DNA from 3 places in the Paenibacillus sp. LPE1-1-1.1 genome. Region 3 is predicted to be linked to each of the others. Evidence: riboswitches for the same ligand, from Rfam matches in the RefSeq annotation. Region 3 holds a riboswitch; each other region holds the start of a gene.

Region 1 (10,060 bases), on a different contig from region 3:
CATTATTTTGACGGAAGGACGAAACCGCCAAATCCGCAGGATGTGCGAGGCATTTGGTTTTCATGTAAGGAGGCTGCAGCGGCAGCGGATTATGAATATCCAGCTGGCTGGATTGCATGTCGGGAAGTGGCGAGACCTAACGGATGCAGAGAAGGCGGCTTTATTTGAAACGTTGAACTACAAGCCGGTGTAGGTTAAAGGCAGAAAAAAGAAAAACCCCTGAATCACGCTCCTGCAGCGAGCGGATTCAGGGGTTTTGTTGTTATTTTGTTACGGGCAGCGTCTGCGCGTTCGTTTCATCGGAGTAGCTGTGCATGATGGAAACCTCAACCCGGCGGTTTTTGGACTTGCCTGCCGCCGTTTTGTTATCGGCCACCGGCCGATATTCGCCATAGCCGATCGCGCTGAAGCGTTCGGGCTTTAGCTGTTTATTTTCGAGCAAAATATCCATAAAACGAATGGCACGCATCGAGCTTAAATCCCAATTCGATTTGAAGAAGACGTTCGAGATCGGCGTCGTATCGGTATGGCCGGATACGATGACCTCGTAATCCGGATATTGCTGGAGCATCTTGCCGATGGCAACGGCCAGCGCTTTCGATTCAGGCTTGACAGACGCTTGCGCCGGGGCAAACAAGGCGTTGTCGCTAATGGTAATCATGAGCTGGGAAAGATTGAGCTTCGTTTCCAGATCGGTTGTCAGGCCGTTCTTTTTGATATAAGCGTCAATCTTCTTCTTCAGATCCTCGAGATCCTTTTGCTCCTGCTCCATAATGGCCTTGCGAGCTTTTTCCTCAGCGGTTTGGCTTTGGGTCTGCTCCTTGCTATCATCCTTGGAATCAATAATGCCGCCGGCTTCGTCCTGTTTCTTTCCGTCATCATCACCAGATTCAACGATGGACGATTCGGTTAGGACGCCGCTGCCCGTGCTGAGTGCAACGCTAAAGGCTTTGGACATTTCTTCGAACTTTTTCACGTCGACGGAGTTCATGGAGTACAACACGATAAAGAGTGCGAGCAGCAGGGTGAGCAAGTCGGCATAAGGAATGAGCCAGGATTCGTCAACATGCTCTTCATGTTCTTCGTGTCTATGCTTTCTGCTCAACGGCGCCTTCCTCCTTCTCCCTCATTTTCAATCTTTCCGTAGGCGTAAGGAACACGGACAGCTTCTGGTTAATCGCAATCGTCGATACGCCGGATTGAATGGATAGAAGACCTTCAACCATCATAAGTCGAATTTGGATTTCCAGCTTAGACATGCGTTTTAGTTTGTTAGCAATGGGATGCCATAGTACATAACCTGTAAAGATACCAAGCAATGTAGCGATAAAAGCACCCGCGATAGCATGGGCGAGCTTCTCCATGTCACTCATATCGGCAAGCGCCGCGATCAAGCCTACAACCGCGCCAAGTACACCGAGCGTAGGAGCGTATGTGCCGGCCTGCGTAAAAATAAGCGCACCCGCCTTATGGCGGTCTTCCGTCGCAGCAATGTCCTCAAGCAATACGTCACGAACGAAATCTTGGTCATTGCCGTCAATAATCATACGCATGCCGTTCCGAAGGAATGTATCTTCAATTTCATCAACCTTTGCTTCAAGAGCAAGCAAGCCCTCGCGGCGCGTAATAGAAGCCCATTCCATGAAACGTTGAATCAGTTCATCACGCTGAGGCAGCTTTTGCTCGGTAAATACCATTTTAAACAGCTTCCCGACCTTGGAAAGCTCGGATATGGGAAAGGCGATCATAACGGAAGCTACCGTTCCCAAAATAATAATCATATAAGCAGCAGGATTTAAAAGAGACGACAGGTGTGCTCCTTTTAAAACCATCCCTCCGAGTACAGCGACTAAACCTAGAACAAGCCCGATAATTGTTGAATTTTTCATCATACACCCCGTCCAAATCATTTTCGACATTTCTCTACTTCTTCTATTATCGACATATGGGCATTCTGAAGTTAGAGTAAATGGAACTTTTGAAGAGGAAGGCGTTAAAATTTAAGAAAATGCGGTAGAATAGTAGAGAGATGTACATTAAATATGACGATGATAAAGGTGGTATGCGCAAATGGGCGTTAGACATGCAAGGGAATATGCAGATATATTGAAGGATTTGACAGCAGCTGTGGCGGAAATCGAGCAGAGCTATACCTTTTTTGAAATGGAAGCGGAGGAATGGGCGGTGCTTCCGGAAGAGGATCGTCACGAGGTGATGGAGGCGCTGGCGGATGATGTGTTCTTTGGCTTAGGCGAAAATCCGGTTATCGAGGTGGGCACCGGCGTCATTGCCTACAATAACAAGCATCATATTATTGAGGTCTCCCAGGACGATAAAGTCACGCAAATTATAAGACTGATCTAACCATCCGAAATTTGCGTCTCTGTTAACGGGATATATTTGTCGGATCTTTACATTTTATGTCGACTCTATTACAATGTTATTCTACAAGAGATGATAGATAACATAACACGGATGTAACATAGAGGAGACCGCTATGAATGAGTGCATATCATCGCTGCTGCTGCCGGAGGCGCTTGGTTTAGACGGCGAAACACTAGCCGCATTTTATCAGCCCATTATAGCTATGGATACAAGGCGAATCATGGGCTACGAGGTGCTTGGCCGAGCGGTAAAAGGCGATTCGGTTCGCAGTCTGGGGCCTTTTTTCTGCAATGACCAAATTGCGGAAGAGGATCATATCCTGGTGGACCGATTGCTGCGCGAGCAGGCATTTTCAAAGCTGACGTTAATGGAAGAGCAGCCTATGCTCTTTATAAATTTAAAGCCTTCTTGGATTTACCGATACGAGAAGAATGGCGAACTGTACACCTTGTTTTTGCTCGACAAATATGGGATCGATCCGAAGCATATCGTGATCGAGATTACGGAGGAGTGCTTCCACGGCTCAATGGAAGGGCTTCGCACCGTGGTAGATCTATACCGGGAGCGGGGCTGCTTAATCGCCATCGATGATGTCGGCAGCGGCTTCAGCAGTACGGATCGAATCGCGCATATCCAGCCGAATTTGCTAAAGATCGATATCCATATGATCAAAAAAAGCGCGACGCATGACGGGTATTTCGGGGTGCTGCGTTCCTTCTCCGATCTGGCGGACCAAATTGGCGCGTCACTGCTGGTTGAAGGCGTGGAGACGAGAGAGGATTTGGCTCGTTCCATCCAGGCCGGCGCGAGGTATGTCCAAGGCTTTATGTTCGCGAGAGCGGAGCCGGAGTTTCGGGAGCCCGATTGTTTTGCGGCGGTTATTGAAGCGGAGCTTGAGCAGCATTTGCTGCACTATGTAGGTTCCGAGAGATATTGGCAGCGGCAATCGGAGCAGTTAGCCGAGCAGCTCGTCGAGCTGCTGCAGGAAGCGGAATACCCCGAGGATAAAGATGAATGGATCGAGGAGCAGCTTCCCGAGCTTTATGCCCATTGCATGCGGGTTTACCTCTGCAATGATGTCGGCATTCAGCTTTCCTCGAATTTCTGCCGGGAGTCGGACCAAGCCTGGCGGCGCGAGGTGCAATATCGCGGTGCAAATTGGAGCTGGCGCCCTTATTTTGTACCCAATTTGGTTCAGTTAAATGAAAATAGGCGGGTAATCGTATCACGAGCCTATACTGACCTGGATTCCCATGCCTGGATTCGGACTATATCGGTGCTGGTTGCGCCTGGACTTATATTATTTATGGATTTAAAGGATACGGAGGGCGGTGCCCAGGGGCTTTAGCTTTAGCTTGAGCTAGACTCATAGACCATGCAGTGGCATTCTGCGAAGCCCGCAGCGGTCGATCGCGAATAGGTATCCGTAATTCTGAAGCCTGCTTGCTGATACGCGCGGATGGCGCGCTTATTCCAAGCCAGCACCTCCAAATCAATTTCGTTTAGAGGGGCGCGGCGCTGGGCTTCGGACACGATAAGTTCTGTGAATGCGGGGCCTAAGCCGCGGCTGCAGAGATCAGGCCTGAGTCCAAGCCCAAGCCGCGTGACACCGGTTATAGGAAAGAACTGCGCAAAGCCAATCAGCTCGAGCCGGTTATTCAAAACAGCCGCATATTGAGACGCGCGAAGGACGGGATCGCCAAATTCGATTCCGTCTTTTTTCATTTGTTCCCAAGACGGCCAATTATAGCAATCATAGGGCGCTTCGTAGCTCCACCCGCATATTTCAAGCGCGTGGACGACTTCGAGCGGATGTATAGTCATATCGAATGCTTCTCGATTATAATAGGTGGAGCTTTGGTTGCTTGTCATCGTTCGGTACCTCCGCTGGAATGGACTGCCGTGCTTCAAGGCTATAAGGCTATAAGGATTGAAATAGGTTTATTATATCAGACAGGCGCAAGATGAGCGTGCGTATATAAGGAGAAGCATAAGAATGAAGAAATTAATTTGGCTTGGCTGTTTGTCCTATCTGGTCATTGGGGTTGCACATGTCGTAGGCGGATCTATTTTGGAGCAGCTTATCGATTATTACGGTTTAACCTACAAAGACGGCGGGCAATGGATTATGAACCAGTTTATCGGTTTCTTGATAGGGGTCCTTCTGGCGCCGTCGATTACCGCGAGAGTTGGTAAACGCGGTGCCGTTCTCATTGCCATGGGTATTCTTACGCTTAGCGAAGCGGTTTACAGCTTGCTGCTCCCATGGGGGTGGATGCTGGCGATCGCTCCGCTTGCCGGACTTGGCTTTGGAATGACTGAAGCAGTGGTCGGGGCTATGGTTATTGACATGGCGAAGAACGGTAAGGCGTCAGCAATGAGCCGTTTGGAAACCTTTTTTGGCGTCGGCGCGTTACTGATTCCGATCGCAGCGGCTTATCTTATTCAGCAAAGCATCTGGCAGGTGTCCTTTCCTATATTGGCGGCAATGTCCGGCATCACGTTTGTGCTGTGGCTGACCATGTCCTTCGGGGAACTGGATGACCAGCTTGGCTATATGCCTCGCAGGGCTGTTGAGCCTGGCGAGGCTGCCGGGCCGGAAGGGACAGTAACGGCCCGTGCTGCCGGAGCTTCCGTCTTTTTCGGCTATCCGCGCAAGGCACTGCCGTTCCTATTATTATCGGCCTTATTTTTTATGATTTACGTGGGTATGGAAATGAGCTTCTCTAACTATCTGCCTTCCATTCTTATCGTTCGCTCGGGGGTAGACGAGCCCAGCGCTGCAGCTGCCCTCAGCTTATTTTGGGGAACGATGGTGCTCGGCCGTCTGTTTGCAGGCGTGCTTGCCGATCGAATGGGCTATTCCCGCTACTTGTTCATTGCAACGGCCGGAGCTTCCGTTATATTCGTTTTGATGGCTGTTATGGGGCAGCTCAGCTGGATGCTCGCTCTTGTTGCTCTCAGCGGACTTTTCTTCTCGGGTATCTTCGGAATTGCTCTCGTATATGCCAATGAGCTTATTCCGGGAATGACCGAAAGAACCACGAGCCTGCTTGTGGCATGCGGCGGTCTTGGGGGGGCGATATTCCCGCGGGTAACCGGCTGGTTTATGGATCGGTACAATGTGCAGTCAACCTTATGGTATGTGAGCGCCCTCGTTATATTAATGCTGCTTCTGCTGGCGGTTATGCTGGTTTTGGGCAGAAAACAGACGCAGGGAATGCGTTCAAAAGCTTAAAACCGTTAAAGCGGTAGCCGTTTACGCTTGCATTCGAAAAAAAAACCTCCGCATTTGCTGTTTCAAAGCCAATGCGGAGGTTTATTTGTTAGTAATCAGACGAAATATGGAAAAGGCTTGTCCAACTCTGGGATGGGAGGCGGCTAATTCAGTATCGCTTTGTATACTTCAATAGCGCGCGCACGCGAAGCCTTTAAATCGACGATGGCTCCGCCTTGGGGCAGATGGATTTCCTTATCGGACAAATGCTCCAAATGAGGAAGCCAACGCCGGATATAGCTTCCGCTCGGATCATGCGTTCGCGATTGCAACGCCGGATTCATAATGCGGAAATAGGGCGCAGCGTCATATCCAAGAGACGAGCACCACAACCAGCCGCCTCGGTTAAGCGTATTGTCATAATCGCTCAAGTGGAGGCGGAAATATTGTTCCCCCCGCGTAAAAGGACATAACAGATTTTTCGTTAAGAACATGGCCGTTACCATACGTAAACGGTTAGGCAGCTCACCCGTGCGGTTGAGCTGCGTCATGGCCGCATCAATGATTGGGATGCCCGTGGCGGCCGAAGCCCATGCTTCGAAATTCGTATCCGAGAGCGGAGACAAATCAGCAAGGTGCTCATAACGGAAAAAATCATCATGATACATCGCTTGATACAAATAAAAATCACGCCAGGCGAGCTGGCGAACCCAGGTCTCCGATCCGGGCAGCCCCTGCGTAAACTCGTAAGCTTGACGGGCCGAGATGGCGCCTGTATTTAGGAATCGAGCGAGACCGCTTGTATGCTCCGATGCGTAAGCGTCGCGCCCTTCTGCATAGGAAGCAAGGCGCTCGCGTACGAATCGGTCCAGCCTTGCGACCGACTTAGGCGCACCTTCGACATTCGTGCCGCCGAGCGCGCAAGAAACGGACTCTGGCAGCGCGAACGCAAGAGCGACTTTGCTGTCAATTTGGCGAAGGGTAGCTAGCTCTAATATCGTCGTGTCACTTGCACTGCTGTAGCATTCCCGCATAAAGCTGCTCCACATGCGGTAAAAGGGCGTAAATACCTTATACGGCTCGGAGCGCCGCGCAAATGCAGGAAATGCTTCCAAGTCGGCAAGCGGTGCGTCTGCTATCGACAGCCAGTGACGGCCAAAACGGCGAGTCATTTGCTGCAGTCGCTCATCCCGTTGGCGGGAGTAAGGCGTGTAGTCCGAATGGACGATAACCTCGTCAATCGGATGAGCCTGCAGAAGAGCCTCGGTAATGAGTGCGGGATCACCATACAGTACATGCAGCTCCTTTCCTGCATTGGAGTAGCTGTGCAGCAAGGATGCGGCTTGCGCCATAAAGTTTCTGCCGCTGTGACTGGTCAATCGGCCTTCGCCGATAAGAACGGGATCTATGATAAGCAAATGAATGCCTTGCGTATCTTTTTTTCTCAAATAGTCAAAGGCTCGCATATCTGCCGTGCGCAAATCCTTGCGATGAATAAACAAATACATCAGGCATGGCTCCTTCTCCAAAAGCGGCTAACCCTACGCCGCAATTTGCTTGAAATGAAACAGCAAAGCCGCAAGTCATTTGTCGTCAGAGGACAAAAAACTGCGGCTTTGCTGGATGAGTCTACCCGTGCAACCCTCTTAGCGAGGGATTAGGTTACTCTATTGGGCGTCGGCATACGTTTGGAAAGAATCCGCATCCATGACACGACGTGCAGTCACATAACGGTTTTCATAGTAGGATGAGTTAAGTTTGTCTGTTACAACGCCTCTGCTAGTGGAAGCGTGGGCAAACTTTCCATCTCCAATGTAAATGCCAACATGGGATACGGCGCTGTTGTTGCCGCCGGCTGTGTCGAAGAACACAAGATCTCCCGGAATTAGGTCGGATTTAGCGACCTTCGTGCCTGCTTTTGCTTGCGAACCGGAAGTGCGCGGAAGATCGATGCCCATTTTTTCGAACACATAGCCCGTAAAGCCGGAGCAATCAAACCCTCTCGACGATGTTCCGCCGCTTTTGTACGGAGTACCAATGACATCATTGATGAATCCGTTTAATTTCGAGTCCGCGAAAGCGCTTCCCGCCTGAAAAGCGAGTACGAGAACGAGACCCAAGAGTATTGCGGTAACCTTTTTCAATTGTGAAACTCCTTCCAATGCCGACGAGGTTAGCTGTGGGGTTCGGTTGAAGGTTCCCTATGATTCCTCAGGCGCTGCCAATTAATCAGACGTCGGAATCAATTCACCCAGAGTGGTTCCCCCGTTTCCCGATAGGGAATTAGGCCGTTTTTTATTGCTCTTGAGAATTATTCGATTATTTTCATTGATCTCCTGCCTTTAGTTGCAATTTCTAATAATTCTCATGTAACCTTTTGCCATTTTGATGCGTTTAACCGTTCTTTGTGTAAAATAAATGCAGATAGTAGTTCTTTCTGACCAAAAGTGATGACTCAATTTCATTAATTATGTGACTTTTGTGTAAAATATACCGATTTATCCTTGAGAAGCCGGGTCGATCGGGCTAGTCTAAAGTCCCCTAAACGGCGGTAGTTCGCCGTTTATTCGCATTAGATTAAAAAAATCTCATCTCGTTCAGCGCGGTGCAGCAAAGCAACGGCTTAGTTGGACAAGGAACGACTTCTATGTCGTTATAAAATGAAAAAGAGCCATTCCTGGGAACGGCCCTTTTCCAAAATAAGTCATCTTGATTATTTGGCGGTAATGATTTTCTCGGAAATAAGCTGAGGATCGCCGTTCTTCTGTTCCATCCAAAAACGCAGCTTGTATTTGCCTGCGTATTTAAAGTCATAGGAGACAAGCTTCGAACTGAACCAGAAAGTATCCTTCTCAACGAATTCCTTAAAATCGTCATCCGACTGACTGCGTCGGTCAATGGTGGTTTCTTTATCGTTAGGGTCAACCAGCGTGACCTTGAATTCCGTGATCGCGACGTTTAAGTTATCGATTTGCGCTTGCACCAAAAACTTCTGAACGCTGCCTTTTTCAACCTGCCCGAACATCGTTCTTTTCTCATTCATCAGAAACATATGGACATTAGGCTTCTGGATGAGAAGCTTCTTCTCGCTGCCCTTCCACTGGATAAAAGCTTGCAAGGAATCGCTTAAGGAGCGGATATTGATGTACACCTTATCATCTACGAGCAGACCGTCTTCTGCGGTTTGCTTATTATTGTAAACCAACGTAACTTTCTGCAATAATTTGTCTGCTGCAACGATTGAACCGCCAGTTAAGAGCAATGCCATCGATATAATAATCAGTTTTTTACGCATCATTTGCGTGTATCCCCCATTGTTCAAGTTCTCTTAACTATTTATACAAAAATGCCATCATTTAGTTGCGCTCGTCTGCAAAATAAAAAAAGCCTTCGTTTCCGCAGTCGTTGCGGGCCGAAGGCTTTTGGTTACTGCAGAGGCTTGGTTTGCAGGCAATCGTACTGCGCGGCAATCGTCCATACCTTCATGAGTGTGCGAATGAGATGATAGCCTTGATGCAGGATAAGCGCGAACAGCCCCGCCCATAACATGGATAAACTCGTGACTGCGAGTCCCGCAGCAGCGCCAATCCCCCACATAACCAATGACAGGGCGCCGTAGGAAATAAAGTTTCGGAGCGCCCGCCAGAGGGACCGGAATACCCCTTCGCCTGAAGCGGCGCCGAACTGCATGGCAAGGAACAACAGATGGAGCAGTGTGCCCCAAAGCAGCCAGAGCGCGGCTCCCGGAAGCACCGCTTGCAGCAGCTCCGGTACGGAGCCGCTCTCCAGCAGGGCGTCAAGCGAGCGCGGCAGCAAATACCAAGCGGGAGCAAGCGACAGGACGGCCTCGATCCAGTATAGAAGCACTACCGGTTTCCACGCTTTGCGGATACCCTCCAGAAAACGGGTCCCCCCGTCGGAGCGGGCTTGGTTCAACGAGTAGAACAGCCCGGCATTAAACAAGGGCGTGAGCAGCATCCGTGCAACGAGAAGGGCTCCGAATGTCCAAACGTACGGCGAGATGATATCGGTCTTGAACAGCTGGAACTGCGCTTCGGTCAGGAAGAGCTGAGCGGCCGTTTCGGACGGATAAGAGCTTGGATATCTTCGCAGCAGCGGGGATACGACCGAATCAATGAAACGGTAGAGGAAAAATCCCCATAGCAGCTGGTAAAGAAACATTAAAATAACGAGGTAAAAATGTTTAACCGCGAGTTGCCAGCCTTGCTTCAAATGTATCTTCATCGTTTATCGCTCCTTGAACGCAGTTACTTACCAGCTCAGCGACCCGAGCAGACCTTCAATCAGCTTGACTGTGCCGAGGCTCCATCTCGTCCGCGTTTCCTCAGGCAATTGAGCCTGCATATAATTGTTAATGAGCTTATTATCGAGCACATTGCTGTAGCTAGGATCGACAATGGCCCATTCAAGCGGAGCGGAATGCACCTGCTTGTATTG
Region 2 (10,060 bases), on a different contig from region 3:
ATGTTTCGTGAGCGTGGAATTCGTTTCGCCATCGACCCGATGATGCAGCAGACCACCCTTTTCCTCATCCCAAAACAGCCGAAGCGTGGTTGACTTGATCTCTTCCGCGAGTGCGCCGTAGGAGGCCGAGGCCGCGTTGTCACCCATTAGCGAAGCGAACAGGCTCATTGCCTCCAGCCCGCGCGCGAGTAGAATCTGCTCCGTGCTGACGGCGCCCGTGTTCTGGAAATCCGCCCAATCCACGAACACCCAGTCCTGCGGCCTTCCTTCGACCAGACCCTCTTCGTTCAGCTGCTTCAGACAGAAGTCCATCAGACTCGCCGCCCGGTCATAGTACTGCTGAATGAAAGCGAAATCGCCGGTGTAAAGATAATAATCGTAAAGCGAGATAAACCAGTAGAACGAATAGTCCAAAATGGTGTTGATGTGCATCGTGAGCGGATCCTTGCCCCTCAGCGCGACCAGCGTTCTTCGCGTCACATCGAGGTCGAAGAAGCTGTAATAATTCATCAGGAACGCCTGGTAAGCGTCACCCGACCAGACCCATCGGTCCCGCTTGATTCCGTCGAGGAAGAACTCTCGCGTGTTCAAATGCAGCGTATAGAGAGAGATCTTGTAAATCTCGTTAAGCTTTGGATCCGAGCATTCGAACGAGCTGCGGTAAGTCACCGGCACATATTCGTACAACATCGATACGCTGTCCCAGCGCACGTCAGGATCGGACTGGATCCATACATACCGAAAGGCTTTGCCGTCCTCCAGTGTGTAAATGCCTTCTTCTTCCCGTTCTTTCGCGCCATGGGCCTCAAACCGATCAAGCGTGACGCATTCCTCCGGCGAGAGCGCTTCCGCTATTGACTCCCCATAGTACACCCGCACTGTTCCAGAGCCCGTCAAGTTGTGAAACCGAAGATACCCGAACGATTCCCGGCCAAAGTCAAGTAACGGATAGCCATCCCGCAGCTCCTCGGATACCGCTTCCTGCGGAGTAAGCGACAGGCGGAAGTGCGACGGCGGGTTATCCGACGAATCGAACGTCCAAGTTCCAACCGCCACCCACTCATTCTGATAGGAGGTAGCTTCCCAAGATGAGTCGGTCCGAATGTTGCGACCCTCGATGAACAGGGCCGGCGCCTCCATATCATGGTAGACGCTTATATTAATCTCATGGCGCCCGGCCGGCAGCGTAATGGCGGAATCGCCCGAGCGATAGTTGTCCCTCCCGTCGATATATAGGGAGAACGTCCCTTCCGCATGAATTGTAATTTGCTCCTCCTCCGGTAAATCGTATATATAGCGGAACTTAATGTTGGAATAGTGCCGGTCAAGTCGCCAATAGGCAGGGTACATGACTCCTCGCGCAGTGCGCTTGACCGACATTTTTTCGTGCAAACGGATTTCGAAATCACCGGGATACCAGATCCAGGTTGCCGCTTGTTTCTTCGTAGTCTGCTTCATGTATGGATAACCCCTTTCGCTTTTATAAGGTTGATTGTATAATAAGCGGGCAGAAGACAGAACTGGGAGAAGTGACGAAGAACATGGACAAAAGTGACCAGGAACAGAGAGTTCTATCTAAAAAGGCTCCCAAGGCGCCCATTCATCATTCCGCGGTCGCAGAGCATTTTCAGGGAGATTTTCCGCTGTTCATAAATCGCTGGGAAGAAGGCTTCGAGCTGAGGGAGCATGATCACGCTTATCTTGAAATCGTCTATGTTATGTCAGGAGAAGGCTACCATTACGTTGGTGAACAAGTCGAGAGGACGACCAAGGGGTGTCTGTATATTTTGCCGGTTGGCACCTCGCATATCTTGCGTCCAAGCGGAGCGTCGGCCAAAAGCAAACTTCTCGTGTACAACATCTGCATCCTCCCGGAATTCATAAATGAGCTTAAAAACTGGCTGTCCCCTTACGGCAATGGCGGCGAGGCATTATCCGTGTTCGATCGTCCCCCCGGGACTCATATCGCGCTTGTCGACAAAAGCTTGGAGTTCGGACAATGGTTTGACCAGTTGCATCGTGAATTTAATGAAAAACAATTGGGATTTGAAGCAAGCATGTTCGCGGGTCTTATGCAGTTGACAGTGCGCGTAGCCCGGCTTTTGAAGCAGAATACATCTTCCGGCAACTCCGCTCATGAAGCAAGGTCGAGACGCTCAGAGATAACGGCGGTTTTAGAGTATATCAACTCGCATGTGACCGATCGATTGACCGTGGAGCAGCTAGCTTTAGAAGCCGGTTTAAGCCGCCGGCATTTCATTAGATTGTTTCGATTGTCGGCGGGGATGGGGTTTTCGGACTATGTACAGCTGAGAAGAGTAGAATACTCCTGCCGGCTGTTGCTGGAAACAGACCATAAAATTGCATCTATTGCAAAAAGCACGGGCTATCGGGATACGACGCATTTCCGCGAAGTGTTTCGCAAAATAATGGGCACAAGTCCGCACAGTTACCGGAGAAGCAATAGAAATTAAATGATCCGTGCTCACTTCACAATGGATTGGCGGTGAATCGATGAACGAAAAAATTATGGTAATTGAAGATGAAAGAAAAATTGCGGATGCAATTGCCTACGCCTTAAGAAGAGAAGGATATACCGTCGAGGTTGTTGATCATGGCGCAGCAGCTATGGAAAGGTTATATGCGTTTCGTCCGGATGCTATCATTTTGGATGTGATGCTTCCCGGCATGGATGGCTACGACATTCTAAAGAAGCTTCAGGATAAAGGGTGCATTGGCGTGATCATGTTGACTGCCAAAGAGGATATCGTCAACAAAATTTTAGGACTTGAGCTGGGAGCAGACGATTATATCACAAAGCCTTTTGATATGCGGGAGCTGCTTGCGCGTTTAAAGTCATTACTAAGAAGAATGCAGGCTGCAGGAGAAAAGCAAGAGCTTGACGAGATCAAGTTGGGTGAAATCGTGCTGCATGTAAGTAAACGAACGGCTTTGGCAGGCGATAAGAAGCTGGATTTGACACCTAAAGAATACGATCTATTGACTCTACTGGTATCCAGCCCCGACAGGGTTTATACAAGGGAACAGCTTTTGGATTTGGTCTGGGGAATGGATTATATAGGCGGAACGCGTACTGTGGATATTCATGTGCAAAGGGTGAGAAAAAAGCTGGGACCGGATATCAGCGAAGTGATACAAACCGTTCACGGTATCGGTTATAAAGCTTTGGGAGGTTACGGTGAGAATCAGCATAAAAATTAAATTCAGTATTTTTTTGGCTGCCCTATTGCTTCTTACTGTATTTGTTTTAAGTTTGCTGGTGCTGGAAGGCATTAAAAAAAATCAGCAGATAGAGGTTGAGCAGTATTTGGCCCAGCAAGCGACAACTGCAAACGTATATTTTATCCAGACCCTTATGGCTGAGTCTAATAAGGCGACTCAAACTTTTCTGGCATCGAAAGGCAAGGAATTTGCAGAGCAATTGGAATTAATTAGCGGGCAATCGGTCGTGTTGTATGATCAGCAAGGGGCAATCGTTAATAAAAATAGATCGTATATAACATCCGATAGCATTAAAAAAACGTTGGCTTTTGCGCTAAATAATAAAACAGCCTATTTGACGGCAAAAGATTCGTTATATTACATGACTCCATTAAGAACAGGCAATGAGCAAGTAGGCGTTGTACAGTTCAATTACTCCCTGTCAAAAAACCTTGCCTTTTACAATCAGATCAAGCAATTGTTTATCTATATAGGAACAGGTGTATTTTTACTCAGCTTTATTCTGGCTTACTTTTATTTTAATTCGTTTGCCAGTGGAATCATCAGACTTAACAAAACGGTGGACAGGATTCGGGAAGGACATTTTGATACTGACACGCTCACACGTAAGGATGAAATCGGTGAACTAAGCGAGGGTATTCGCCTTATGAGCGAGCAAATTACGAAAACGATGCGGGATAAGGATCTTGAACGAGAAAAATTAACACTGGCGGTCCATAAGTTATCCCTGCTTGATCAGCAGCAAAAGCAGTTTATTGGCAATGTCACCCACGAATTTAAAACACCTTTAACATCAATCAAAGCCTATATCGATTTGCTCGAAATGTATCCGGATGATGAGAAGTTGCTGGAAACAGCAATAATAAATATCCAAAGCGAAACGCAAAGGCTTTATGAAATGGTTGAAAAGGTTTTACAGTTGGCTTCTCTGGAAAAATATGATTTTGAATTTAGCAAGGAAAAGGTCGATGTACAGCATGCTATCCAAATGGTGATGAACAGCCTGAAAGGTAAAATGGATAAGTTTGGCATACAACTGGAGACAGAATTAACTGAAGCTTATGTGGAAGCTGACAAAGACTGCATGACCATTGTGTTTGTCAATCTCATGGATAATGCCATTAAATATAACAAAGCAAGGGGCCATATTTTTGTAAAAAATGAATGGAAGAATGGTCAGGTTATCATTGAAATTGCCGATACGGGCATTGGCATCCCGGAAGATCTGGTGCACAAGATTTTTGAGCCTTTCTACACCGTTGATAAAAACAGATCCCGGGAAAACGGCGGCGCAGGACTTGGACTTTCACTTGCTAAAAAGTATGCGGAATCCCAAGGAGGTTCCATAGCTCTTGTGAACACAGATTTGGCAGGAACCGTATTCAGAATTACTTTTCCAGCATATGGAATCACGAACACGAGAAAATAATTAACATTTTCGATGCTTTTGTTTACATGTTGGAAACATTCGTTTGTATTTTTGGAACAATTTCTTGATATTGTAGGTATCGAGGAGGCGATCATGATGAAGAAAACAAAAATGATTATTATGGGGTTAGCTATAGCGCTGCTTGTATTCACTACAGCCTGCAGTTCAGAAGAGGATGCTGACAGGGTGATCATCAAAGAGCCCGGGGAAACGATTACGGTCATTGATGATGCCGGTAAGGAAGCTGGCGAGCCTGGTGTATCCGTGGAAAAAATAGAGCGTTATGATAATGTCGAGATTTCGGACTGGCTGGATGAGGAAACCGTCATCGTATCAAAAGAAAACACGTCGCTAGACAAAATGAAGCTGGAAGAATTGTCCGATTCCTATCCTAGAAGCTTGTATGTGTACAATCTAAATACCAAACAATACGAGCTGCTAAAAGAACAGGATAATGTGTTTTTGGGAGGCGTGGCCTTATCACCTGATAAAAAGCATTTGCTGTATCATGAATACGATTTAGGTGATCCTGTCTATCATGTGTTGAACCTGGATACGTTGGATTCATTCGATATCATTGGCAATCCTATTGGGGGGGCCGTCAGTGCCAAATGGGCTGATGAAGAAACGATTATTGGCGCAGCTTACAGCGGAGGCGCTTATACGGCAAGCATATCAGGGAACATCGCTCCACTCGCCGGTTTAAATGAGGAAGCTTTGTTTATCGTTGAAAGAATGAAGGATAAGGTTTATTACAATACCAATTCCAATGAGTCCTTAATGGTGCTGAACCTGGCTACTAAGGAAAAGACAAGTTTGAATTTTGATCATGTATACGGTGTAGTCCCCTCGCCGGATGGGAATCAACTACTGGTTTTGCAATCAAACGGCTCCAAAAATGTTATGATTCTTTGCGACGCAAATGGAGGAAATCAAAAAACGATTGCAGAAGGTACAGAGCTTGGCGGGGTATCATGGTCGCTGGATCAGCGGATGATTGCATATAGCCAGAAGGCCGATGTAAACGGAATACCCGTCAAAGGGCTTTATCTCTACGATATGTTATCCGGCAAGTCCACCCAGATAGCGGTAGATGTCGAAAATGCAGCGACCTCTTGGAGCCCTTCCGGCAAAGCGCTGGTATATACGGAATGGAATGGCAACCAATATAACAGCAATATTGTCCATTTAAAGTACTCGTTACAAAAATAAAAAGACTAGCAAAATGCTCTTTATCTATTCAATTATTGTTACCAGTTCCGTTACTTCAATGAAGAAGCAGATTGCCGATGCAATCTGCTTCTTTCCAGTATCGTTACTCGTTAGGTTAATAAGACGATCATTTTTTTAAATGGTACGGAACAGTAGTGATAATCACATTTCTCCGATACAGCAAGTGTGCACGAATCAGTAAACTGGATTGGTTATGTAGGATGTTATGCCAACCTTTCTTTGGAATGAACTGTGGAATAACAACTGTAACTTGGTAATTTGATTCACTCGCCTTGCGTTGAACGGTATCAATAAATTTAGTCAGTGGCTGAATGATGCTTCTATAAGGAGAATGAAGAGTTACCAGTCTCACGTCAGGTTGCCACTTGCTCCATTTTTCTTCAAACGTCGCTTCATCTTCTCTTTCAAATGGAATGTGAACCGCAATGATCTGGTGGGCTGAGAGCGATTTGGCATAGTTTAACGAATTCTCCACTACATGTGTCATACCTGCTACAGGAAGAATGATTATATTCCCCTCAATCGGAACAGCTGGCTCACAAGTTGTAGTTCTTAATTGGTCGGCTACCGCTTCATAATGCTTTCTAATTCGATGAAAGGAATAAATGATTAGGGGTAAAAATACTAAGACCGGCCAAACTTGAACGAATTTTGTTAAGAAAAACATGATGGTGACGATAAAGCTAATAAGAGCCCCTGTTGCGTTAATGATCAGCTTTGAAATCCATCCTTTGGGCTTTTGACGAATCCATTTTATGATCATTCCAGTCTGCGACAGAGTAAAGGGAATAAAAACACCGACAGCATAAAGCGGGATTAAGTGTTCGGTTTGAGCTTTAAACACAATAATTAAGATGATGGACAAAATACCTAGCATGATAATGCCGTTGGAATAGCCAAGCCGGTCCCCTCTAACCGTAAACATCCTAGGTATGAACTTATCATTGGCAAGATTTACGGCAAGCAAAGGAAAAGCCGAATATCCCGTGTTAGCGGCTAGGATAAGAATCAACGCCGTTGTTCCTTGAATGAAGAAGTACATAAAATTTCGCCCAAAGGTCTGTTCGGCGATTTGGGAGACTACGGTTACCTCGAGGTTAGGTGTTATCCCGTAATAATAAGCTAAATAAACGATTCCCGAAAATAACAAAGCAAGCAAGATTCCCATCGCCATTAATGTTTTAGCAGCGTTATTAGGAGATGGGCTTTTAAAGTTCGGGATGGCATTCGAAATGGCCTCTACTCCTGTTAATGCAGAACTGCCTGAAGCAAATGCTTTTAAGAGCAAAAATAAGCTTATACCTGCTACTGGTGTACCGATTGAAGAATGTAATTCGGGAGAAACATGACCGGTTATTATGTTGTATAGGCCTGCTCCTATTAGAATGAACAATGCCAAAACAAACAAATAGACCGGATAAGCTAAAATAGAAGCGGACTCGGTTACCCCCCGTAAGTTCAGGATGGTTATGAAAATGACAAATATCACAGCAATGATAACCGTATGTTCATGCAAGCTAGGAAAAGCGGAAGTTATAGCGTCCGTTCCGGCGGATACGCTAACTGCCACGGTTAAAATATAATCAACCAACAAGGAGCCTCCGGCTACTAACCCGGGGTACTTGCCTAGATTTTCTTTGGACACCACATATGCGCCACCGCCATGCGGATATGCAAAGATAATTTGCCTATAAGATAAAATAAGTGCTAATAATAAAATTAATACTCCAATTGCGATTGGTACCGAATACCAAAACGCTGCGGCACTAACTGTAATTAAAACGATCAAAATTTGCTCAGGACCATAGGCCACTGAAGATAAAGCATCTGAAGAAAGAATGGCAAGAGCTTTCGTTTTATTAAGTTTCTGCTCGCCTAATTCATTTGATTTTAAAGGTCGACCGATTAAAAATCTTTTTAAAGAAAGCATCAGTTTCACTCCACATTTTTTGTTTTTAAATTACCTGTACTTTAAATTACCCTAAAAATAAAATGAAACACAGGTAAGAACCTCCCTCAATCAATTATTATGAGGTTTCCTGCTTCTGTTTAATAAAAAACCAACCTCGCCGTTTTGTGAATACACGATATGATCCGCTCCAAGACCTTTGTAAATGGCCCGCGGATTCCATTGCTGCGTAATCACATAAATGGACTTCGACGTCCAGGCCCTACAGCACTGTACAAAACGGCAGCTCAGCGCGAAACTGCTCTCAAAAATATAAACCTCGCGAATGAATACAAACGGAATATTCCAACTTTTTCTGTTATTCGTATTAATGTAGTGCACATTAAAAAATCCTTGGCTTCGGAGTTGCCTCTCCTCTTGCTTACTGTTGGTCAGCACCATAAAAGGCAGCTCGTAAAACTCCAAAATTTTTATGAATGATTTGCCGGATTCGCTTAGGCCGGCGACAATAATATGCTCATTTTCCAAAGTGGTTCGCCTCCAAATTTTGAAAAAAAGGCAACAAAAAAGAAGCCTTAGGAAAAGAGGAACTTTCCCCGCGGCTTCTTGACCCGCAGCAGGCAAAAACGGCTTAGACCGAAATTTGACGGTAAAGCTCGTTTTGCACTAAAAAGCCGCAGGCAGCGCGATGGTTGTTGCCTCTCCCGAGTACGCTTACGTGGTTAGCTGTCGGATTCGGGCGTGAGAGTCGCCCTACGCTTGGCAAAGACCAAGTGATTCACCCCGTGAGACGATTCGTATTTGCACACGAACGCTCGTTGGTTCCCCCGCTCCTGCTGCTGCAGGACTCAGCGTTTTAGATCCTTTCTTACCAGCTGCCCCTGTTTTGGACAGCAAAAAACCGCAGAGGCAAATGGCTCTGCGGTCGAAATTAATCGATCACAAGCTTCATCATTCCTCTCTCAATCCACGCTTACGAGGTTAGCTGACGGATTCGGGCGGTGAGAGTCGCCCTACTTTGTCCGGCATCCATGGTGCCAGATCAATGATTCACCCCTGCAATGCAACCATCCGACTCTCACATCGAACATGCGCACTGCCTAACATTTGGTTCCCCCGTTTTCCGCATTCACGGAAACTCAGCGATCAGTCAATTGCACTAATTTGTAATTCCTGTATCGAATCTTACTCCTCGCTACACCTGCTGTAAAGAGGCCGTACAGGCCAAATCAAGTTATTACAGACAATAAAGAGTTATGTTAACGCTTTCATTAATTCCTATCTCGGTTTACCTCACTATTTCTACGTTTATCTCTGGTTTTCAAAAATAATGACAAAGGCCTATATACTGAAATATTAATCAAATCATCTGATTTCTTTAAATAAGAGAATGAGTGAGAATCAGCGTGATTTTCGAAGAATAAACCTTTTTTAACACATGAAATAATCGTATTACTTCGTAAATGACGATATGGCGTCAAATCCCCATAAACCTTTGTTTTACAAAAGATGGCTGCAGGTTTACTATTGACGGCAAGCCGACTAAGGCAAACAATTATCAGCTAAGCGAATAGGCATTCAGCCAACCTCTCCTAATTGCCTAGAGTACCAATCTGAAGAATCCGTTCTTCTAGAAAGAGCTGTCGCTTACGTATCTTTATTCTAAAAACCACTGCTTTCTCCTTACCCGATCATACTACGAGGAGGTTTTACCATGGATGTCTTAAAAATCAGCAACTTGACCAAAACCTACGGGAATGCAAGAGGAATCACAAATGTCAGCTTTCATGTAGAAGAAGGTGAAATTTTCGGGTTTATCGGTCCGAACGGAGCTGGGAAATCGACGACGATCAGAACTTTATTGTCCCTGATTTACCCGACAAGCGGCAAGGCCGAAATCTTCGGCAAGGACTGCATCGAGTTTGCACCCGAAATTGCCAAGCAAGTAGGTTATTTGCCTTCGGAGGTTTTCTATTATGACAATATGAAGGTGATCGACCTCTTAAAATACTCGGCAAGCTTTTACAAAAAGGATTGCAGCAAAAGAATCAAAGAACTGGCAGAGATCATGGATCTTGATTTAAAGAAGAAAATCGACGACTTATCGCTCGGCAACAAAAAGAAAGTAGGGATTGTCCAAGGACTGCTGCATGAACCTAAATTAATCATACTCGATGAACCGACCAGCGGCCTTGATCCGTTAATGCAGCAAAGATTCTTCGATCTGCTTTTGGAAGAGAATAAAA
Region 3 (10,060 bases):
AGGATAATAGAGAAACAAACGAACATGGGGGAGCAGGATGGGATTGGAAAGAAAAGCATGCAAGACGGCTGCGCAGCTGCTGCTTGCAGCAAGCCTAATGGTTACGGGCTGCGCATCGGAAGAGAACCGTTCCGCGGGTAACTCGGCGGAAAGCGGAAACCAATCCGTTAAGGCTGCCTACGAGGTAACGATGGTTTACCCGGCGAGCGTAGAACCAAAGGATTTGCTGGCTGTCCAGGATGAAATCAATAAGATTACGAAAGAGAAAATAAATACAACCGTAAAGCTTATTCCGGTCGGTTGGGGAGCATGGCCGCAGCAAACGACGCTGATGCTCTCTGGTAACGAGAAAGTCGATTTAATCGTCAGCGGTCTTAACACATACAGCCAGCAGGTGTCCAAAGGACAGCTGCTGGAGCTTGACGGGTATCTGGCCGAACAGGGCCAAGGGATCAGGGGAGCGCTTGACAGCCTAGATCCGGATTTTCTGAATGCCGCCAGAATCGGCGGCAAGATTTACGGCATCCCGAGTATCCGTGATTTGGCTGCCGATTATGGCATAACGATGCGTAAAGATCTGATAGACAAGTACAAAATCGATACAACAGCCATTCATTCGCTGGATGATTTGGACGCAGTGTTTCAAATGGTTTTGGAAAATGAGCCTGACATCGTTCCAACCGTAAAGTACGGGAACTCTATTATCGATACTTATTTAAACAGCTATTTTGATAATTTAGGAGACGGCTTTGGCGTGCTTCCGGGTTATGACAATGGACTTAAAGTCGTCAATATGTACGAGGCTCCGGAATATGCCAAGCTGCTAAATACGGTGAGAAGATGGTATCAAGCAGGCTACGTTGCCAAGGATGCGGCAACAAGCACGGAGACGCAATACAATTTGGTGAAGGCAGGCAAAGCGTTTTCGTTTATCTCGCACATGAAGCCAGGCATTGAAAACCAAGAATCAAAACTGACAGGAACCGCTATGGTGTCGATCCATTTGAGGCCTGCCGCGAGTATGACGTATAACATTACCTCTATCATGTGGAGTATCGCGAGAAACTCAAAAAATCCCGAACAAGCAATGATGCTGCTAAACCTGATGTATACCGATAAAGATCTGATCAATTTATTTGATCATGGCATTGAAGGAAAGCATTACGCAAAGCTATCGGATAACATCATCGATTTCCCAGAAGGCGTAGATGCGTCGAATTCGGGCTATAACCAGCAGATGGGATGGATGTTCGGCAACCAATTCCTGTCCCATATTTGGAACGGGGATGATCCGGAGCTGTGGGACGAGCTTGCGGCATTTAACAAAAACGCTTTGAAGTCGAAGGGGCTGGGCTTCACCTTTAATGCCGATGCGGTCAAAACGGAGATTGCCGCTGTAACGAACGTGTCAAACCAATACAAAATCGCGCTGGAAACGGGTACGGTAGACCCTGCGAAGCAGCTGCCGGAATTTAATAAAGCCTTGAAGGCAGCGGGAATAGACAAGATCATTGCCGAGAAGCAGAAACAGCTTGACGCTTGGGCGTCGGCTGGAAAGCAATGACGAAACGATGAAAGGGCGGTGCAGACATCCGGATGCACCGCCCTTGCTATATTAAAGACCAAATGAAAAGGCGGGTTTGCAATTGGAAACGATTTTGAAACCCATGTTCATATACATCGGAAAATCGAAAACAGGATGTCGGAAATATGAAAGTATGCTCCGGCATTTTCATCTATTCTACTAAGTGTACACGCTTTCATTAAAAGAAACCGGGAGGTCACATCAATGAAAAAGAACAAATATGCAGCTAAAATGTTTTTGTTATTGGCTCTTGCAATGACCATGCTTATTGGCGCGTGCAGCAACGGTGGCAGCAATGCAGCAAGTTCCGGGAACAACGGAGCCGTTTCAGAAGGAGAAAGCGGCAGCGCAGGCGGAGAATTGAAGCCTGTCGAGCTAGTAATGGTATTTCCCGCAGGCGGGGAACCGAAGGATATGAAGCTGATTTCGGAAGCGATCAACAAATTGACGAAGGAAAAAATCAATGCGACCGTCAAGCTGATTCCGATCGGATTTGGAGCTTGGACGCAGCAAAAAACGTTGATGATGTCTGGCAATGAGCAGGTAGACCTGATCGTAAGCGGACTCGGAACTTACAGCCAAGATGTGGCTAAAGGGCAGTTTCTTGAGCTCGACGGTTATTTGGCTGAGCAAGGCCAGGGAGTTACGGAAGCGCTTGATTCCCTTGATCCTGCGTTCTTGAACGCAACAAGAATTGACGGGAAAATATATGCCGTTCCGAGCATCAGGGATTTGGCTGCGGACTATGGCATTACGATGCGCAAGGATTTAGTTGATAAATATGACATCGATACGGCTGCGATAAAATCGCTGGATGATCTGGACGCTGTATTTAAAACGATTAAAGATAATGAGCCGGGTATCATTCCGACAGTCAAGTACGGTATCTCTATTCTGGATATTTTTGTAGGCAGCTTCTTTGATACCTTAGGTGATGGATTTGGCGTACTGCCAGGTCATGATAACAGCCTCAAGGTCGTGAACATGTATGAGACGCCGGAATATGCGGAAATGTTGAATACGGTCAGAAGGTGGTATGAAGCAGGCTACATTGCCAAGGATGCCGCTACAAGCACCGAGACGCAATACAATTTGGTTAAATCCGGCAAAGCCTTCTCGTTTATCTCTCATATGAAGCCCGGCATAGAGACCCAAGAATCGAGAACGACTGGCAAAGAGATGGTGTCAGTACACTTCAGACCTGCAGTTACTGCGACGTCTAACATTACATCCATTATGTGGAGCGTCGCAAGAAATTCGAAGGATCCGGAGAGAGCGATGATGCTGCTTAACATGATGTACACCGATAAAGATTTCATTAATCTGCTGGATTACGGGATCGAAGAAAAACATTACGTGAAGGTGTCCGACAATGTCATCGATTACCCGCAAGGGGTGGATGCAACGAATTCCGGCTATAATCTGCAAATGGGATGGATGTTCGGGAATCAGTCCCTGTCCCACATTTGGAACGGGGATGACCCGGAGCTGTGGAATCAGCTGGCGGATTTTAACAGAAACGCTATTAAATCGAAAGCGCTGGGCTTCACCTTTAATGCCGACGCCGTCAAAACGGAAATCGCGGCGGTGACGAACGTTCAGAATCAATATAAAATTGCTTTGGAAACAGGAACCGTCGATCCCGCGGCTAAGCTGCCTGAATTTATTAAACAGCAAAAAACAGCGGGTATTGACAAGATCATCGCAGAGAAGCAAAAACAGCTGGACGAATGGGCTGCAGCTAACAAGAAGTAAAGGAACGACTGACCCCTTGTTATGACGTAGAGTCATAACAGGGGATTTTTCATGATTTGTACCGGCAGGATGAATAAGTTTCCTTTAAATTATTGATATTAAAGAAGTTAATCAATCAATAACAAAGGAGACTTAACATGCAGCAGCAAACGCAAAGCAACACAAATTTACAAGGTACAGGTATGCAGGCATTCAATCATGGAGGTCACGAGCTCTTTGATATGCATGAAGTATTGTCCTGTTCAATCGGCATGTTGGATCAATTTATGATCTTTAGGCAGTATGTACAAGATGTCGAATTGCTGGACATATTGGATCGTCAATACAACTTTGCCCTTTCCCAATACAATCTGACAGCGGAATGTTTTGCCACAGGCCAAAAGCCAAGCCAAGAAACGTCAACGTATATGATTAAAGAAATAATCGAGCCCCTCTACGGTTTACAAGCGACTCAGCCGAAAAAGCCCAATCAATCACTGGCGGATGTAAAAGACGCAGGCATCAGCGGATATATGATTGGACTAGTGAAATCCCATGCTTCACTCTTGGCAATGGCCGCGGTTGAAGTTACGAATCCAGTCGTACGCCGGGTGTTGGCTTCGCAAGTGCAAAACTTTGTTGAAATGGCCTATGAATTATTTATGTATCAAAATAAACGTGCCTATTACCAAGTGCCGCAATTGGCAGCCAATGATATGCAAATTATGATTAACGCGTTCGTACCGGCAAACGGAATGCCGCAAATGCCGGCAAATACGGTCCATTAAATGGGCATATAAGAAAAGGCCGCCCTTTGGCGGCCTTTTTTTAATCCCGGGATGAACTAAAGCCGGTTGAATCGGTACTCATAATTGTTTTTGCATAACTGCAGAAGGTCATATTTTAACCCCCGCTTGGGCTCGGTGAGGATAAACTGCTTTTCTCCTCTTTTTTTTAAGGATGCATATACCTTTTTTCGGTCGCAGATGCGACTCGCTATGATTTCATCAGGCTTCGCCTCGGCATATCTGGTGATCATAAATTGGTCGCCGGCAGCAGCATCGTTCGGTTTTTCGAGCTCAAACATCTGAAAGTCGCTAAGCATGCCTGCTTGGACTTTTGCAACCAGCGCATGGGAGCTGCCGAAGTAGATGACATCCTGATCGATAACGGCTTCCCTGTCTACAATTTGTTTGTCTGCTGCTTGCTCCAAATTTCGGATACTGATGAGCATTTGCTGTGCTTTTTCAAATTCCATTTTTGACGCATAAGTCTCCATCCGGTCATACAACGTTTCAATCAGGCCTTTGCCTCGATGGGCGAGCAGCTCCGAGGCTTGGCGAACGTTATTCAAATAACTCTGCTTCGATATTTTGCCTTCGCACACGCCGCTGCATTTCCCGATATGGTAAAGCAGGCAGACTTGCTTGGGCATGGTTTTACAGGTTCGAAGACCGTAATGCTCCGTTACAAATTCAAGCAGCGCATCACGGAACCGGGCGTTTTTGAAGGGACCCAAACGGTGCATTTCCTCTGGTTCAGCGATTTTCCGATGACGGCTGCGGTTCCGGTAATACACATCCAATCGCGGAAGCTCGTCAGCTGTCAGCTGCAGATAGGCATAACCGCTGTTATCTTTTTTTAATGCCCGGTTAAAGGGAGGTTTATGGATTTTTATCAAATTATTTTCGAGGAGCAAGCTCTCCGCTTCATTATTGACAAGCACGACTTCAATGGACGCTATTTCCTGTACGAGCTGCTTGATTCTGCGATGGGTATGGTTTTTCGTAAAGTAGGAACGCAGCCGACTTCGCAGGTTTTTGGATTTTCCGACGTAAAGGATGCTGCCTTCTTCATTTTTCATCAGATAGCAGCCGGGGCTTGACGGGTATTCAGCTGCTTTGAACAAGAATGGCATCCAGCATCATCCTCCTTATCAAAATGGTATTTAAATATTTCATCCGACACTATTCGACATCCGTGTGAATAATTCCTTGTTTTGATAATAGGAGAAATAGACGAAGCAAAGAGGAGGCAGCCCTCAGCAAAGGGCCGTCTCCTCTTGATGTGATGAAAAAGCTTATCCTTATTCGGATGGGTTAGGCTTGGCTTACGGCTGCCTCGGTGGTAATCATCCAGCGTATGCCGAATTTGTCTTCGATTTGTCCGAATAGAGAGCCCCAGAAAGCAGGCTCCAAAGGCTGATGGATTTGACCGCCGACCGCTAATTGATTAAAGGCTTGCCGTGCTTCTTCTTCCGAAGCGAATTCAAGGTTCAAATGAACGGCGTTACCGCTCTGGACAGGTTCAAACACGGAGTCTGACATAAAGAAATTGACGCCTGCGGCATTGAAACAGAGGTGAATGATTTTGTCTTTGAGCTCCTCACGTGCGTCGGGAAGCTGGCCATGCGTCATAATGGAATTGATTTCTCCTCCAAGTGCCTGCATGTAAAATTCGGATTGTGCTCTTGCGTCCTCGGAAATGATGTAGGTCGTGTATTTTGCCATTCTAAAACATCCTCTCTTATTGGGTTGTAACGATAATCCAATCGTAACATATAAAACGTGATGCAGTTTCTTATGGATTGCTATGATTCACCAATGATTTTCTCATAATCCAAAGAGATCGTAAGCATACAAACGATATGCAAAGAATGCATAGGATGTAATCGGTTAAATGATTCCGCATGACTCGAAATTTAATCAATTTAGACCTTTATGATTGTTTACAATGCCGGAGGAGAGGAGTAAGATTCAAAACGTAATCTATTGCCGTATTATTTCATGTAATATCCTTAATCGCTGAGTTCTGAAAAAGAAGCGGGGGAACCATCGAGCAAGATCATGCGATCTTGTCTCAGGGGTGAATCACTTGGCCATGCCAAGCGTAGGGCGACTTTTGCGCCCGAATCCGTCAGCTAACCTCGTAAGCGTCCAAAAGAGGAATTTATCACGAACGAACCGAGCTATTTGGGTAAAGCCGTGGGAAAGTCCTTACTTTCCTGCGGCTTTTTTTTGTGTTCCATGCGGCAGTTAGCTTGTTATTTTATTTCATGGGTTGGAAAAGGGGAAGTTATGATGGTCAGCAGATTTAAACGGTTGTTAATCGGTCGTCCGATGAAAAGCTCGGAAATTGAAGGCGAAAAGCTTAGCAAGCTTAAGGCGCTTGCCGTGTTATCATCCGATGCTTTATCTTCGGTCGCATACGGGACGGAGCAAATTTTAATTGTGCTGATGGTTGCCGGCTTTACGGCGGTTTGGTACTCTATTCCGATCTCCATCGCTGTACTCGGTCTTTTATTGGTGCTGATTTTATCATATCGCCAAACGATTTTCTCTTACCCTACCGGCGGCGGCGCTTATATTGTCGCGAAGGATAATCTCGGCGTTTCTACAGGTTTGTTAGCAGGCGGCTCGCTGCTTGTCGATTATATTCTGACGGTTGCGGTCAGCACTTCCGCGGGTACGGATGCCATTACGTCCGCTTTTCCGTCGCTGCATGATCACCGGGTCCTTATCGCATTAGTGATGATCGCGCTTCTGACCCTTATTAATTTGCGGGGAATCACGGAGTCGGCTTCCGTGCTGGCCATGCCGGTCTACTTGTTTGTGATTGCTATCTTTATCCTGATTATATCCGGTATAATCAAATATTTGGCAGGCGGCGTACCGGGAGCAGCGCCTGAGATGGGTGCCGCGGTTTCGAACATAAGCTTATTCCTTTTATTGAAGGCTTTCAGCTCAGGCTGCTCGGCGCTTACGGGCGTAGAGGCGATGTCCAATGCGATTCCGAACTTTAAGCAGCCGGCCGAGCGCAATGCGGCAGCTACGCTAATCATGATGGGGACGATTCTAGGCGCAATGTTTATCGGCATAAGCCTCCTTGCTTATTGGTACGGTATTATACCGAATGAGAAAGAAACCGTGGTATCGCAAATTGCGAATGCGACATTTGGCAGAGGCGTCATTTATTATGTGATTCAAGGCGTAACGGCGCTCATTTTATTTCTGGCGGCCAATACGGCTTATGCGGCATTTCCGCTGCTTGCCTTCATGCTGGCGAAAGATAAATATATGCCGAATATGTTCATGGCGCGGGGCGACCGTTTGGGCTTTTCTAACGGCATCATTATTCTGGGCGTTTTATCCGCGTTATTGGTTATCGCCTTTCACGGCAATACCGAAAATTTAATTCCGCTATATGCAGTGGGGGTATTTATTCCGTTTACGCTTTCCCAGCTGGGCATGATGGTACGCTGGGTGAAGCTGAAGCCTGCCGGTTGGCTCTCGCGTTTCATCATTAATACAATCGGGATGCTGACGACGCTGGCGATTACCTTAATTTTTATTTTCACGAAGTTTAGCCATGTTTGGATGGTATTTATCTTCCTGCCGCTCGTTATTTTATTGTTTTATGGGATTCACCGCCATTACCGCAACATGGCAGACGAACTGCGGATTAATATGGCGATAGATAAACCGGTTATTAAAGGGAGCACGATCGTGGTTCCCATTGCGGGCATAACGCGTGTCGTCAATCATTCCCTAAGCTATGCCAAATCGTTGACGGATAATGTCGTTGCCGTGTATGTTGGATTTGATGACGAGGATATCGAGCGAATGGAAAAGAAGTGGGAAGAATGGAACCCCGGCGTCCGGCTCATCGTTCTCCGTTCCAGCTATCGGAGCATCATTAGGCCTTTAATGCGGTTCATTGATACGATTGAATGGAAAACGGCAGAAACGGATCATATTACGGTTCTCATCCCGCAGTTTATTACGAAGCATTGGTGGCATTATTTACTGCACAACCAAACGAGCTTAATGCTCCGCGCTTATTTATTTACGCAAAAGGACGTAGTCATCGCAACCGTGCCATACCACCTGCAAAAATAGGATCCGCACAATGCTGCCGTTTAGCTGCAGGATCGATACGTTTATAAATGAAAAGCCCTCCTGCAAAAGGAGGGCTTTTCGTCGGCTGATTAGAAGTTACGCCCACCTAATTGTTGTTCCGCGATTTGAACCAGCTTTTTCGTGATGTATCCGCCGATTGATCCAGCGTCGCGCGTGGATAGATTACCATTGTATCCATCTTGCGAGAACGAAACGCCAAGCTGCTGCGCAGCCTCGGTTTTCAATTGATCAAGGGCTACTCTTGCTTGCGGTACAACCAATGTATTCGATTTTCTTCTGCTCATTACAATCACTCCTTCATGGGATGTGAGGTTATTATGTGGTGTGAATTGTAAATGTATACAGAGATACGGTCAGAATTTTCAATTTTTTTTCGAAATGTTTCAAGACATCGGAAATGGAAGAAAAACCCTGACTTTTACGAAAGGAGAAAAGAATGATGCAAGGTGAAAATGTCTACCTGCTGCCGATGGCAGAGTGCCGAACCTTGGATATTGGATGGAACGAGGAGTGAATAGCAGGGATTATATGACAGAAAGGAGGACCATTAACGGTTATTTTCATTCCATAAGGAAAAGAAATCCTTTTTTAGGACTTAAGCCTGTTTCGAAAACCGCATACCGCGTTTATTATCCTAATAGAATGAACTAATATAACCAGATAAGGGGAAGTGATTGTCGATGAAGAAAATGGTCATGACGATGTTCAGTTTAGCGTTGGTATTTGTTCTAGCAGCAGCCGCAGGGGGGACGTCGAAGGTTGAAGCAGCTACAAAAAAAGAGTATCTTGAAATTTCCAAGAACGTTCTGTACTTCGGAGAAGTGAAAGACGGTAAGCCGCATGGAAAAGGAACAATGACCTGGTATCAAACGAAGTCCTATGCGGGTGATTGGGTTAACGGCAAACGGAACGGCTTAGGTAAATATGTCGCTAATTCCACTAGTGATCGCAAAGAAACAAAGATTACATATGACGGCGCTTGGAAAAATGACCAAAAGGTTGGAAATGGCGCTCTGTACACGAGAGTAACAGACTTTGACGGTGAAGTGGAGTACCACAAAATTCAGTTCGGTACTTTCGCCGACGACCGATTTGCAGCAGGCTATTCCGTCGCCCATAGTGAAAAGGATCCGGTATACAGCTTTAACTATAAGGATGCTAATCTGAACCTTCAAATCATGGGCACGAATGTGAATATGAAGGATGCTTGGAAAAACGGGAAATTTACGACCATTCAATACATGAAAGGCGACGTCGCGAAGCACTATGCCGTGAAATTTAACGAAAACCCTTCATTGGTAAAACAAAACAAAGCAACGCTTGAGTTTTTGAAAAAACTTCAAACTCAAATCAATCCGCATTTAGTCAAATTTGAGGCTTTGGCGAAGCGCGTGCCGCTGGCTTAATCCGAAGCGGCAAACGCAAGCAGATGACTCCGTTAACAACGGGGTCATCTTTTTTATTCCCAACTTCCTGAGCTGTCAAGTACCATGGAAAAATGGTACTTGGTGGATGCAATTGAGTTGTGTATAGTTGAATGAAACGAAGTCGTTCAACGAAAGCAATCAAACCGTCGATTCAAGGTTAGCGGGAAGGTGAAGAAAAGCCGTGAAGCAAATAACGATGACGAATCGAGAGCTTTTAAGGAAAGCGGCAGTATTAAGACAGCATGAAGCATACGCCTATCAGGCGGCCTATTACTTGCTTGAAGACGAGGCGCTGGCTGCCCGTGCGGCATCGGATACGCTGGCGGCTTTGCTGCGGGATGAATCCTTTTTTTCATTGTACCCGGAACTGCAGAAGCAGCAGGTCAAACGTATGG

Evidence for each region. Region 3 has a riboswitch for cyclic di-AMP ahead of MRBLPE1_RS03610 (APC family permease). Riboswitches for the same ligand answer to the same signal wherever they lie in the genome.
Region 1: it holds a riboswitch for cyclic di-AMP, as region 3 does, so the genes downstream of both, MRBLPE1_RS09660 (C40 family peptidase) here and MRBLPE1_RS03610 (APC family permease) in region 3, are expected to answer to the same signal.
Region 2: it holds a riboswitch for cyclic di-AMP, as region 3 does, so the genes downstream of both, MRBLPE1_RS13325 (hypothetical protein) here and MRBLPE1_RS03610 (APC family permease) in region 3, are expected to answer to the same signal.

What each region holds. Positions count from the first base shown of each region.
Region 1 is NZ_JBEGHY010000002.1:41,493-51,552, reverse strand. It holds gene rluF (23S rRNA pseudouridine(2604) synthase RluF) at 1-193, shown strand, start outside; gene MRBLPE1_RS09695 (flagellar motor protein MotB) at 263-1,105, opposite strand; gene motA (flagellar motor stator protein MotA) at 1,089-1,889, opposite strand; gene MRBLPE1_RS09685 (hypothetical protein) at 2,071-2,364, shown strand; gene MRBLPE1_RS09680 (EAL domain-containing protein) at 2,498-3,733, shown strand; gene MRBLPE1_RS09675 (GNAT family N-acetyltransferase) at 3,736-4,257, opposite strand; gene MRBLPE1_RS09670 (MFS transporter) at 4,382-5,623, shown strand; gene MRBLPE1_RS09665 (cryptochrome/photolyase family protein) at 5,767-7,110, opposite strand; gene MRBLPE1_RS09660 (C40 family peptidase) at 7,270-7,746, opposite strand; cyclic di-AMP (ydaO/yuaA leader) riboswitch at 7,750-7,902, opposite strand; gene MRBLPE1_RS09655 (hypothetical protein) at 8,316-8,900, opposite strand; gene MRBLPE1_RS09650 (hypothetical protein) at 9,029-9,847, opposite strand; gene MRBLPE1_RS09645 (M1 family metallopeptidase) at 9,875-10,060, opposite strand, start outside.
Region 2 is NZ_JBEGHY010000012.1:628,176-638,235, reverse strand. It holds gene MRBLPE1_RS13355 (trehalase family glycosidase) at 1-1,458, opposite strand, end outside; gene MRBLPE1_RS13350 (helix-turn-helix domain-containing protein) at 1,542-2,474, shown strand; gene MRBLPE1_RS13345 (response regulator transcription factor) at 2,515-3,222, shown strand; gene MRBLPE1_RS13340 (sensor histidine kinase) at 3,200-4,672, shown strand; gene MRBLPE1_RS13335 (TolB family protein) at 4,769-5,884, shown strand; gene MRBLPE1_RS13330 (APC family permease) at 6,012-7,838, opposite strand; gene MRBLPE1_RS13325 (hypothetical protein) at 7,926-8,342, opposite strand; cyclic di-AMP (ydaO/yuaA leader) riboswitch at 8,511-8,678, opposite strand; cyclic di-AMP (ydaO/yuaA leader) riboswitch at 8,769-8,969, opposite strand; gene MRBLPE1_RS13320 (ABC transporter ATP-binding protein) at 9,529-10,060, shown strand, end outside.
Region 3 is NZ_JBEGHY010000001.1:760,663-770,722, reverse strand. It holds gene MRBLPE1_RS03640 (carbohydrate ABC transporter permease) at 1-7, shown strand, start outside; gene MRBLPE1_RS03635 (ABC transporter substrate-binding protein) at 38-1,564, shown strand; gene MRBLPE1_RS03630 (ABC transporter substrate-binding protein) at 1,790-3,340, shown strand; gene MRBLPE1_RS03625 (spore coat protein) at 3,478-4,107, shown strand; gene MRBLPE1_RS03620 (GIY-YIG nuclease family protein) at 4,164-5,237, opposite strand; gene MRBLPE1_RS03615 (VOC family protein) at 5,419-5,829, opposite strand; cyclic di-AMP (ydaO/yuaA leader) riboswitch at 6,112-6,269, shown strand; gene MRBLPE1_RS03610 (APC family permease) at 6,400-8,217, shown strand; gene MRBLPE1_RS03605 (alpha/beta-type small acid-soluble spore protein) at 8,307-8,522, opposite strand; gene MRBLPE1_RS03600 (hypothetical protein) at 8,919-9,644, shown strand; gene MRBLPE1_RS03595 (hypothetical protein) at 9,847-10,060, shown strand, end outside.